DNA from 3 places in the Soonwooa sp. T0.1_25 genome. Region 3 is predicted to be linked to each of the others. Evidence: riboswitches for the same ligand, from Rfam matches in the RefSeq annotation. Region 3 holds a riboswitch; each other region holds the start of a gene.
What was found. Region 3 has a riboswitch for cobalamin ahead of AC23MB_RS03375 (T9SS type A sorting domain-containing protein). Riboswitches for the same ligand answer to the same signal wherever they lie in the genome.
Positions count from the first base shown of each region.

Region 1: linked by a shared signal. The riboswitch ahead of AC23MB_RS04035 (TonB-dependent receptor plug domain-containing protein) and the one ahead of AC23MB_RS03375 (T9SS type A sorting domain-containing protein) in region 3 are both predicted to bind cobalamin.
Region 2: linked by a shared signal. The riboswitch ahead of AC23MB_RS08580 (TonB-dependent receptor plug domain-containing protein) and the one ahead of AC23MB_RS03375 (T9SS type A sorting domain-containing protein) in region 3 are both predicted to bind cobalamin.

Region 1 covers NZ_JBYFBZ010000002.1:199,451-203,740, reverse strand. Annotated here, with positions in the region: gene AC23MB_RS04050 (GNAT family N-acetyltransferase) at 1-414, shown strand, start outside; gene AC23MB_RS04045 (DinB family protein) at 450-953, shown strand; gene AC23MB_RS04040 (acyl carrier protein phosphodiesterase) at 950-1,522, opposite strand; cobalamin riboswitch at 1,715-1,898, shown strand; gene AC23MB_RS04035 (TonB-dependent receptor plug domain-containing protein) at 2,007-4,031, shown strand; gene AC23MB_RS04030 (YncE family protein) at 4,028-4,290, shown strand, end outside.
Region 2 covers NZ_JBYFBZ010000005.1:67,557-71,846, reverse strand. Annotated here, with positions in the region: gene AC23MB_RS08585 (DUF5074 domain-containing protein) at 1-249, opposite strand, end outside; gene AC23MB_RS08580 (TonB-dependent receptor plug domain-containing protein) at 261-2,081, opposite strand; cobalamin riboswitch at 2,109-2,292, opposite strand; gene mutY (A/G-specific adenine glycosylase) at 2,315-3,355, opposite strand; gene AC23MB_RS08570 (HU family DNA-binding protein) at 3,402-3,695, shown strand; gene AC23MB_RS08565 (Rne/Rng family ribonuclease) at 3,975-4,290, shown strand, end outside.
Region 3 covers NZ_JBYFBZ010000002.1:52,320-56,609, forward strand. Annotated here, with positions in the region: gene AC23MB_RS03370 (SPFH domain-containing protein) at 1-360, opposite strand, end outside; gene AC23MB_RS03375 (T9SS type A sorting domain-containing protein) at 456-1,529, opposite strand; cobalamin riboswitch at 1,662-1,848, opposite strand; gene AC23MB_RS03380 (cytochrome c biogenesis protein) at 1,932-4,290, opposite strand, start outside.

The sequences.
Region 1 (4,290 bases), 150 kb from region 3:
TTGGATGCTCTGTCAAAATTATTTGACAACTATCGAATATTTTATCATAAAAACTCGGATATCGAAGCTGCAAAAAGCTTTTTAACAGAAAGAATAAAAAATAAAGAATCCGAAATTTTTGTTGCGGAATTCGAAAATAATTTGGTAGGTTTTGTACAATTATTTCCTATTTTTTCGTCTACAAGAATGCAGCGATATTGGTTGCTAAACGATTTATTTGTCGATGAAAATTACAGAGGAAGATCTTATTCTAAAGCTCTACTAGAAGCAGCCAAAGAGCTTTGTCGCGATACAAATGCATGTGGAATGTTGCTGGAAACAGGTAAGCAAAACGAAATTGGTAACCAATTATATCCTTCCTGTGGCTTCAAAAAATATGATGAAGTTAATTTTTTCGAATGGGTTAACGAATAATTGTTATCTTTAAATAATATTCAAAAACTATAACTATGACAGATTTCGAAAAATACATCCAGCGCTATTTGGATTTGGTTCCAGATGAAGAATGGATTGATGCTCTAGACACTTCGGGCGGAAAAACTTTTGGTATTTTCAGTGATTTGACTGAGGAACAAGGACTTTTTGCTTATGACAATGGCAAGTGGACACTCAAAGAATTATTACAACATTTAATAGATACCGAGAAAGTTTTTGCGTATCGTGCCATGACTTTTGCAAGGCAAGATCAAACAGAATTGCCAGGTTTTGATGAAGAACTTTGGGCTAAAAATTCTCATGCAAATGATAGAAGCCTGGAAAACCTCATCGACGAATTTTCTTTTGTCAGAAAAGGAAGTATCTTATTTTTTGATGATTTGTCAGAAGAAGTTTTGCAGCTAAAAGGTGCAGCCAACGGCAATGCTTTAAGTGTTGAAACTATCGGAAAACTGATTGTTGGTCACAATATTCATCATCTTAATATTATCGAAGAAAGATATTTGTCGAAGCTTTAAATTTTTAAATCCAAAGTATCGAGATAAGATTTAATATCGGGAAAGAAAATCTCAAATTCTTTTCCGATTTCTTTTTTATGGCTCAAAAATGCTTCAAAAACGGGAATGTCTTTTTCCAAATATTTGGCTTTGTTGAGGACATTTTTCGTGCTAAATTTGATGCCCCAATCTTCGCGATAATTGTACAACCAATTGTCTTCTTCCATTTTTTTGAGCATAATTTTAAAATTTTCTGGAAGCCATTCTTCATATTGCCAAAGTGTTTTGTAGACTTTTTGGGAATGTTCAAAAAGTGCTCCATCCGAAATAGAGTGCGCCACAAAATAATCGAACGCAACATCAACAAAAGCCCCTACATAAAGCCTTACCAAAGGACTAAATACTTTTTTTGCTTGCGAAATTGCTGGATGTGTATCGGTGAAACTATCAATGGCGCGATGTAGTTTGATGCCTTTTTGAATTTCTAAAGGGAAATTTTCGCGCTCATTATTTTTGATGAAATCTGCAATCATATTCCCGACAAGTTGCCCGTCAGTAAAGGATAAATAGGAGTGTGCAAGATAATTCATTATAATGTTTGTGCGATTTTTTGTGTTATAAAAGTAAATACAATTTAAGTAATTTATTTCTTTTAAATGCTGTTTTTGTACAAAGCAAATGTTATTACATTAGATAAATTTTTCTAGAATAATTTAAAAATTAGGAAAATTATTTGTGATTTTGGACTTTAACGAAAAAGGCTTTCTTGTTTAATAAAAATTTAATACTTTTGCAAAACTGGTGAGCTATAAAAAGCTTTAAAAGGGAACTGGGTGAAAATCCCAGACAGACCCGCTGCTGTAAGCTTCACGCAAGGTTTTTGGTAACAATATCCACTGTTCTTAGAATGGGAAGGATTCCAAAAATGAAGTAAGTCAGAAGACCTGCCAGTATGTTTAACGTTTGACGCTTTCGTGGAATAAAGCCTAGAACAACGAAGTTACTGTGCAGTTTTTGCGCTGTTGCTTTGTATTCTTATTTTCCATTAGCGTCATCATTATTCTAAATGAGCTAATGGTGACACGACTTTTTTTATCGGTTTTTCAAGCGGCATTTCTTGTGGCTTTTTTTGTGATGTCTTTAGTTTTTGGACAGAGTAAAGATAGTATTTCCAAAAAAGAAATCACGGAAGTTATTCTTTTCAAACGCGATTTGAAAGATGTAATTCCTGCACAAACCTTAAGTGGAGAAGACTTGCAACGCTTGAGCAGTCAATCGGTTGCGGATGCTTTACGTTATTTTTCGGGAGTCCAGATCAAAGATTATGGCGGCGTTGGTGGTCTAAAAACTATTAATGTACGAAGTTTGGGAAGCCAACATGTTGGCGTTTTTTATGATGGTATCCAGCTCGGAAATGCACAAAATGGTTTGGTCGATTTGGGGCGTTATTCTTTAGATGATCTCGAAGGTATTTCCTTATATAATGGTCAAAAAAGTGAAATCTTCCAACCGGCAAAGGATTTTGCTTCTGCAAGTGCTATTTATCTTCAAACCAAAACACCTTCGTTTACTGGAAACAAAAAAACAAATCTTTCTATTCGTCTCAAAAATGGCACGATACAATTATTTAATCCTTCTTTTAGGCTAGAGCAAAAATTGTCAGACAAAATTGCGTTTAGTTTTAGTTCTGAATATTTGGAAAGTGATGGCGTGTATAAGTTTCGCTATTTCAAAAGATATCCAGATGGCGCGATTGCGTATGACACGATTGCAAAAAGACAAGATTCGGATATTAAAGCCAAACGTTTTGAAACCACAATAAATGGAATAATCCGTAACGGAACTTGGAATATTCGTGGTTACGCCTATAACTCTAACCGTGGCATTCCTGCGGCCATTGTTAACGGTAGATTTGGTGCTCGTGGTTCTAGGATGACGGATGACAATTACTTTGTGCAAGGCACTTTTAGAAAGAAACTTTTTCCAAAATTCGAAACCCAACTTAAAGCCAAGTTCGCTTACGATTACACGTATTATGCGGACACGGTGCGTACAGAATATGTGATCAGATTCGAGAATTCTTACATCCAACGTGAAGTTTACGTTAGTTCTTCTAACATCTACACGATTACACCGAGTTGGGATATCAGCTTAAATGGTGATTTCCAGTTTAATAATTTAGATGCCAATTTAATCAACTTTTCATACCCTACACGTTATACCAATTTGGTGGCTTTAGCGTCGACTTATCAATGGAATCGACTGCGTTTTATGGGAAGTCTTCTAGGAACTTTCGTGCACGAAAATGTTGAGAAAAATGCGAAATCTCCAGACCGACGAGAGTGGACGCCTGCTTTCTATGCTGCTTATCAGCCTTTCAATACTAAAGATTTAACGTTAAGAGCTTTTTATAAACGGATTTTTAGAATGCCAACTTTTAATGATTTGTATTATACCAACATCGGAAATACCTATTTGAAACCGGAATATACCACGCAATACGATGTCGGTTTTACCTATCATAAAAATTTTAGAAATGATTTTTTTCAAGAATTTTATTTAAAAGCTGATGCTTACTACAATGAAGTTTTGGACAAAATTGTTGCAGCGCCTAATGGTAGTATGTTCCGTTGGTTGATGATGAATCTTGGACGTGTAGAGATCCGAGGTGTGGACGTTAACCTACAGTCTACTATTAAAATTGGAAATGTAAAACTAAAACCATTGCTTTCCTACACTTATCAAAAAGCGCAGGATGTTAGCGATCCTGAAGATACGTTTTATAAAAATCAAATTCCGTATACGCCGTGGCACAGTGGGACTTTCACGATGATGGCGGACTATAAAGATTGGAGTTTTAACTACAGCGCAATCTATGTTGGCGAGCGTTATGATGTTAACCAAGATAATATTAAGTACAACTATGTGCAACCTTGGTATACGCACGATTTGTCGGTGCAAAAAATCTTCCGATGGAAGCAGCAGCAGTTTAAAGCAAGTTTGGAGCTGAACAATATTTTCAATCAGTATTACGACGTGGTTATCAATTTTCCGATGCCTGGCAGAAGTTTCCGTCTTATCCTTAATTACACTTTATGAAATATCTAAAACTATATTTTTCATTTTCACTTTTATTGTTGATTTTTTCTTGTCGAACGGATGATGTTATTGTTCGCCCCGAAGTAGAATCTGGTCTAGAACCACCTCAAAATACCGCCATCAAAGGTTTCTATCTTTTAAATGAAGGTAATATGGGAAGTAACAAGTCGACTTTGGATTATTTCGACTATGCAACGGGAACGTATCACCGAAATATCTACGCCGATATTAATCCCGAAGTGGTTAAAGAATTGGGGGA
Region 2 (4,290 bases), on a different contig from region 3:
TGTTTGTAAAACATCACCAAGGACTTGCTTATTATTATTTGCAGCAAAAATATTTTCGCTCATCGAAGCTAAATCTGGCGTAATGTAAGAAACTTCTCCTTGATTTTTATTAAAACTACCTTCGACACTTACAAGGATTCCGCCTTCATAAGCTCCTTTTGATACAATAACATCGTTATCATCCTTACATGCTGTCATAAACAACAAACTCGCTGCGAACACACTCGCAAATAGATTTTTAATTTTCATATATATATTTTTTAAAAGTTAAAATTCATGTTAACCGCAAAATTCCGTTTTGGCATGTAGTAAGCGTACACCGTTCTGTAGACTTCGGAAGTCAAATTATTGACTTTTACGCCAAGTTTTAAAGATTTAAGAACTTGAACATCCGCACCTAAATTAATAACGTAAAACGGATCCATTATATATTGTACAGACTCGTCACCATCACTGAAAATCTTAGAATTCCAGATAGATTGTAGATGCAATCCGAATATTTTATAATTAAAATTAGCCTCCAAACTCACTTTATGATAAGGCACGTAAGGCAATTGTTTTTTATTAGCTTGATCTTCTGATTTTGTAAAAGCATACGAAAGCATTGTACGATACGAGAAGTTTTGATACTTTTTTTCTAAACCTAATTGTGTTTCGACACCGTAAGATTTAACCTCGCCCGTGTTAGTCGCATGATACATTCCGTTTTTTCCGGGCACCCAACGCAACATATTTATAATATCCATATAATACGGCGTTACAGTAGCAGTCAAAGATTTCCATTTAAAATTGTTGGATACTTCAAATTGGTAAGAAGTTTCAGGTTTCAAATCTTCATTCCCACCTGGCTTCCAGTACAAATCATTAAAACTTGGTGCACGAAAATTTTTAGAAGCGCTAAATTTAATAGCGTAAAAATCTGCTACCGAATAATTACCCGCCACCGAAAAAAGGAATGGACTTTTTACCCCTTCCACAAATTCCTTCTTTGCGCCAACTTCCCAATTAAAATTTTTAATACTAAAATCTCGATACAATAACGCCGAAGAACCTTGTCGACGTTTAACAGAACCAATTCCAGTCTTAACACCTAAAGCTTCAATTTGACTAACCTCACCTAAAAAATTAAGTTCAGAATTTGCGTTTATTTGATATTTAAAATCATCTTTTAAAATGAATTGTTTCGTCCCGCCACCAGATTCGGAAGCAGCAAAATTAGAATTCATATAATATTGATAATCATCTTTAAGATGTGCAACTTTAAAATCGTTTTTAAAATTTTCATTCTTAAAATACCAACCAACAATACTTTTAAAACTTTGGCTTAAATACTTACTTGGTGTCGAAAATTCTGACAACAATGGATAATTTTGGATCGCATCAAAAATCTGACTTTGCGAGTAGATTTCGTTTTTATCATCAACTTTGTAAGCAAAACCTAAATTAACGCCAGTATTGTCATAAGCGCCATTTCGGTTGACATAATTTCTCTCTTCGACTTCGTAATTGTTTTTACTTCGGTTATGATTAACTGCAAATTGAAAGCTAAATTTATCGTTACTAAAACTAGTTTTCAATAAAGAATTTGAAGTTTCAAAAGACGCATACTCCGAAAAAACTTGCCCTTTAAAACCTTTATTATATCCAAACGAATTATTTAGGTGAATAGAGCCGCCAATAGCACCACTGCCATACAAAACACTTCCACCTCCGGATTTAACTGCGATGTTATCATAACCTAAAAGTGAAATATTATTGATATCGCCTTGTCCTAAAAACTGAGAATTAATGTTAATTCCGTTCCAAACAAAAGCGGTTTGCTGCGCTGTTGTTCCACGAAAAGAAGGCGAAGACACCATTCCACGGCCATTCTCTTTAATATAAATAGGCGTTTGGAAACTCAATAAATCTGAAAGTGAAGTGGCATTTTTGAGAACATCGTCCGATTTTATCACTTTAATTTTTGAAAAATTCTTAGCATTTTCAAATTGTGAATCAACGAAAACTGTGTCTATGACAGCTTCTTGGGCGAAACCAAAAACTGGAAAGATAAAACTAAAATTTAAAAAAAATCTCTTCATACTGATCACTTTTCTCCCGAAAGCCTTTTGTTAAGTTTAAACTTGGCAGGTCTCCTGACTTTCGTTGATTACATCCCTTCTCGTCAGCGACAATGGTCTTGATGCAATCTCTTTATACGATCTACAGTTGCGGGGACAGTTGAAGACTTACACTTCATTCCCTTTTAATTTCGGATTATTAAGCCCGAAAACCAATTTTGCAAAAATATGTAAAGTTTTTCTTTTAATTCAATTTATGATGAAAAGTATTTAATATAATAATCGTGTAGAGGTTTTGGAAAAGACTTTTGTTCGGCTTCAGTAAAACTAAAACTTAAAAAATCATTTTCAGTTTTTAGTTTATCAAAATCGGATTTATTTGGTATTAAAATTTTAGAAATCGAAATTTCTAAATTGCGATGTGTTAATTTATGTTGAATAACCTTCTCATGTTCTTCAATAAAATCAATTCCATTAAAATCTAAACTCTTTGGAAACTCAAACAATTTTTTCCAAATATCTGACGTGTCACGTTGTTTAACTAAAAACTGGTCATCATGATAAACGAATTGATAACTTAAGGCTAAATTTTCAACTTTTGTTTTTTTAAGTTTAACAGGAAATTGATTAATTTTTCCGATAGCAAACGCGTGACAATCATCTTGCAAAGGACAATCCGAGCAAAGTGGATTCTTGGGTTTACAAACTTCTGAACCCAGATCCATCATCGCTTGGTTAAAACAACCTGCATCTTTTTCAGGCATAATTAATTCTGCCAGTTCTGAAAAATATTGAAAAGCTCTAGAATTAGAAATATCAAAATCATCAGCAAATAACCTCGACAAGACGCGATAAAAATTACCGTCCACCGCCGCAACCTTCTCAAGAAACGAAATACTTGCAATCGCCGCTGCAGTGTATTTGCCAACACCTTTTAGTTTTAATAATTCGGAATAAGTCTTAGGAAATTCTGAATTGTAATCGACTACCAATTGCTTCGCCGCTTTGTGAAGATTAAGAGCACGAGAATAATAACCAAGCCCTTTCCAATAAAGCAAAACTTCCTCTTCATCTGCATTTGCAAGCGCATCAACATCAGGAAAACGCTCTACAAAATTGAGATAATGTTGCATACCTTGTTTGACTTGCGTCTGTTGTAACACGACTTCGCTAATCCAAATATTATAAGGATTTATACTTTTGCGCCAAGGAAGGTCACGTTTATGGGTTTGATACCATTTAAGTAGCTTAACGCCAATATAAAGAAAATCAGTCTTTTGTTTGTAAGTTTTCAAAAATATGTTTTATATTTGCACACCAAAATTATAAACAAAAAAGGAAATGACAAAGGCAGAATTGGTAAACATCATCTCAAATAAATTAGGCGTAGAAAAAAATGATACTCAGAAGGTTATCGAGGCATTCATGCAAGAGATAAGAACATCGATGTATAATGGAGACAATGTTTATCTAAGAGGTTTTGGATCATTCGTTATTAAAACTAGAGCGGCTAAAACGGGAAGAAACATTTCTAAAAATGTTGCAATTGAAATTCCGGCACACAATATTCCGGCTTTCAAACCATCAAAAACTTTTGTTGAAAAAGTAAAAACGAAAGTTGCAGTAAAGAACTAATTAAATTAATATTAACTTATAATAAAATTTCTAAATTATGCCAAGCGGAAAGAAAAGAAAAAGACACAAGGTTGCTACCCACAAAAGAAAGAAAAGAAGAAGACAAAACAGACACAAGAAGAAGAAGTAACATTCTGACGCTCAGTCATATAAATATAAATATAGTTGGTGTTTTTCGCCGACTATATTTTGTTTTCTACATACACAAGTACAACGCCAAATTGGCAAAAAATTGACTATTGATGTCTTTCGTAAAAGGCAATTATTAAAACAAAATTTATGAAGAAAGAATTAATCATTTCGCATGAGAATGATTCTTCACAGATTGCCCTGTTAGAAGACGGTAGATTGTTCGAGCTCCACGAGATCGAGTCAGAGTCTGACTTTGTCGTTGGAGATCTATTCCTTGGAAAAATAAAAAAACTGGCGCCCAACCTTAATGCAGCATTTGTCAACATCGGATACGGCAAAGACGCATTTTTGCATTATCAGGATCTGGGACCGCAATTTTTGTCTTATCAGAAATTCTTGAAAGACACGATTGCAAAAAGACAAAACACGTCAAAACTTAAAGACTTTGCAGTACAGAAAGTTA
Region 3 (4,290 bases):
TGCTCCAATCTCGATGGGATTTCCCATTTTATCATTAACCTTGAGTGTTTGACCTTGCAAGTTTTCGGAACGCAAACTCATCCTTTGTGATGAATAAAAAGGGTTGATAAAAAACAAACCATTTTCCTTAACAGAACCCACATATTTTCCAAAGAAATTAAGAACACGCGAATGGTTGGGCTGGATGATCATTAATCCTTTCATAAAAAAGAATGACAATAACACCATCAAAATCGCTACAACTCCCAATCCTACGCTATAATCGATAGAATAAATAAACAATCCTACGCCTGCAAAAAACAGGATTACGCTTATTAATAAAGCAAGATAACCAGACATTGGTTTTAAAACTTTTTCCATGTGTTTGAAATTTTGATATTAATTTGATATCATAAAGATATATATTTTTAAAATACAAAACATAAAAAAAACGCCTAAAAAAGCGTTTTAAATTTTTATTGTTTGATAAAGCTTTGTTTAATGAGCTTTTCGTTGGTGTTTAAAACCAAAATATATGTTGCTTTAGAAAGTTTAGAAACATCAATTTTTGAAAAATTTAAAACTCCCGATTGCAGCAACTGCCCGCTCATATTGAAAATTTGGAAACTAGGATTTTTAAAATCTCCTTCAACATTAATAAAATCTTTCACTAAAGTTGGATAAATTTTAATCCCATTCGCAGTTTGATTATCAACCGACATAGCGCAATTAGTCTCAACCGTTATATTTGGAACACTTACAATTTGATCCTCACAATCTTTTTTAATCAAATTAAAATTAGAATTTCCTTCAACGTTAATTAGCGTCACATTGTTCAGCGTTCCGTCCATAAAATCAAAAGAAGTTAATTGATTATTCTTCGCTAAAATCGTTTTTAACAACGGATTATTTTTGAATGCAATATTCGTTAATTGATTAGAGTCAGCCGAAAACCAATTAAGTTTCGTAAGTCCAGACAAATCCAAAGTCGTCAACTGGTTGTTGTTGATATGAATTCTTTCTAGGTTAGTATTTTGTAAAACATTCAAACTCGTCAATTTGTTGTTAACCAAAAATAAACGTTGCAAATCTTTAAGCTCGGACAAATCAATCGATGCCAAGGCATTCTCATTGATGTAGACGATTTTTAACTTCGAGTTTTGAGGAAAAATAATACCAGTCAACTGATTTTTATTAAGTTCGATATTCGTTATTTTATCAAGTGCCGAAACATCCAAAACGCCTGTTAGTTTATTATTACGAAGATTAAGCGTCGTAACTTTCGTATTTTTTGAGACATCAATTTTGTTAAGATTAATAAGATCTCCCAAATTAAGCTCTGTCAAATTTGTAAAATACTCAATTCCCGTTGCATCATAGATATTAGGATAATTGGAAAGATTACGAATCGTCGTCAAAGTCAAAGCCTCTGTCTCCGAAATTTGTCCATCTTTGTTAGCATCTACCGCCGGATAAGCCTTGATAATTGCTGCCTTGAAATTAGCATCTGGAAAGTTGATGTTTTGTGCATTCATTGCACTTGCGCCCATAACTAATAGGCTGAACGTGGTAAAAAACCGCTTCATAAATATAAAAATTAAATTAGTTTAACTCCCGAAACTATTGGGGATTACACACAAAGAGTTGTAATGAAAAGACAGAATGTCCATAATCTTTATCCCCGAAAGTATCAACATTAGGCAGGTCTCCTGGCTCACATCTTGATATCGTCCTTCCCAAATATGACTTCAGTGGACAACGATTTGACATCAAGTTTTGTAGTTTACAGTTGCGGGTACAGCTTAGGTATTACACCTAATTCTCTTTTAATAAGATAAAAACATCTTAACCTAATTGCCGCAAAGATAGCATAAATAAAGCTTTTTATGAAGTTTTAAAACTAAAAAAGGCACATCATTAATGACATGCCTTTATTAATTTATTAATTAAAATTAAGGTTGATCTTGCGTACGTTCATCTTTTTTAATTAAAAGACTTTTGTGTAAACTTTTATATCTAAAGTAAGACACCACTGACAAAGTCGCCATGAATAACAATCCTAAATATACCCAAAGCGGAACCGGAATAGGATCTCCTTTAGCATACGAGTGAAGACCTGTCAGGTAGTAATTAACACCAAAATAAGTCATTACCATAGAACAGAATGCAATCATAGTCATTACATGGAAAATATGTCTTCCGCGAAGTCCAGGGACCAATCTCATGTGCAATACAAAGGCATAAACCATAATCGAGATGAAAGCCCAAGTTTCTTTCGGGTCCCAGCTCCAATAACGTCCCCAACTTTCGTTAGCCCAAATACCACCCATAAAGTTACCAACTGTAAGTGCAACAAGACCAATACTTAAAGACATTTCGCTAACGATCGCCAATTCTTTTAAAGTTGTATCATTATGTTTTTTGAAAACTGTTGGTGATGCAATAATGTAGAAAATCAAAGATATTACGGCAATCAACATCGATAATGAGAAGAAACCATAACTCGATGCAATAATCGCAACGTGCACAATTAACCAATAAGATTTAAGAACTGGTACAAGAGGCGTTATCTGAGGATCCAAAGCTGCACCACCGTGCGCAAATCCCATCATAACAACCGCAACCAAGAATCCTGCTGCAGGAATTAATGCATTCGAATTTCGGTACAATGCGAAACCTGCCGAGATACCAACCCACGAAATGAAGATAATCGCTTCATAACCATTACTCCAAGGGGCGTGACCAGAGATATACCATCTTGCAATTAATCCTAAGAAGTGGAAGAAATAACCAACTGCTCCTAGATAGATTAATCCTTTAACGATTTTATTTAAAACCTTGCTTGGTCTGAATAATTCAATAAAAGCAAAAATCAACAAGACACTACCTAAAATTGTATAGAAAATCAACAACTTAAAGTTGATATCTAATTTATTTAAAAGAACTTCTAATTCTATTTTTGCATCGGGCGGAATAACTTGTTTTCCCCATTTGTGTTGATAAGCTTCAACTTTTGCTAACTCTTCGTCTGCTTTTTTCCAATTTCCGTTTTGTGTTGCAAGAAGAACACTTGACAGATATGGACCAAGAACATCTTGCGCATTTTTATCCATTTCGAAATCCGCTGTCATCACCGAATTCCAAGTGTGGTTAGCGTCATTCTGAACAGGTACTGCACGGAAATATTGATAAGACATCAACGCATTAAGAACCTGAACTTTATCATTTAGTTTAATAACCGCTTCATCGAATTTTGTCTTTTCAACTGGCTTTTTACGGAATGCCGCATTATATTCGTCTTCCAAAACGAAACGAAGATTTCCGTTCTTATCAGCTGGGAATAATTTCACTAAACTTGTAAAACTGTCATCATTAGCTTTAGTAATTTTTGCTAAATCTCTGCCAACTTTTCCTCGAGTTTCGATTTTAATAATATTAACCTGAGCCCAAAACATTGGATCGATTGTGGCTGCTAAAAACCATTGGTTAGCATCCAAATGTTGGAAGTGATCGCGGTTGGTTAATTTATGCAAAATGTCTATCGCCTGCGTGTTAGCCGGTTGTATACGACCTTCATAACTTTGCACCAGCATATGCCCAAACTTCTCCGCGTGCTCTTTATCAATTTGAATATTCTTCACCAAATCATCTGCAGAAATGGTATTCATTTTAGAAGTTGGCGCAGGATTATTAGTTTTAGGCGCTGACACATTATCTTTGCTACCATCCGATGTCGAATGGGTTTCAATTTTTTGTGCATTAAGTCCTAAACTTAAAAACAATAATAAAGCACCAGCTACTTTAGCTTTTTTCTTGCTGACATCTTTCAGCATTTTGTTAAGATTCCAGAATCTAGAACCTTTCCAGAACATTGTGACAAACATCCCTACGAACAAAAATCCATAACCGATATACGAGATTAAAGTCCCCCAATAATCGTGGTTAACAGACAAAATAGTCCCTTTTCTATCTGGGTCAAAACTCGCTTGGAAAAATCTGTAACCTTTATGATTAAGAACGTGGTTCATATAGATTTTATAAGGTGTTTGTTTGCCTTCATCAATAATTTGTACATGAGATTCGTACGCTGATGGCGACGAACTTCCTGGATAAGTTTCCATCACGAATTTATCAAGTTTTAAAGCAAAAGGCGTGTTATAAACTTTTGGACCGAAGCCAATCATCACATTCATACCGTCCAATTGGATTTGTTTGTATGCGTTAGGGTTCCCTTTCTCAACAGAAAGATCAACCATCATTTTAGATTTTGGACCTTTAACCTCGACAGTTAATTGATCTGGTACATCTTTA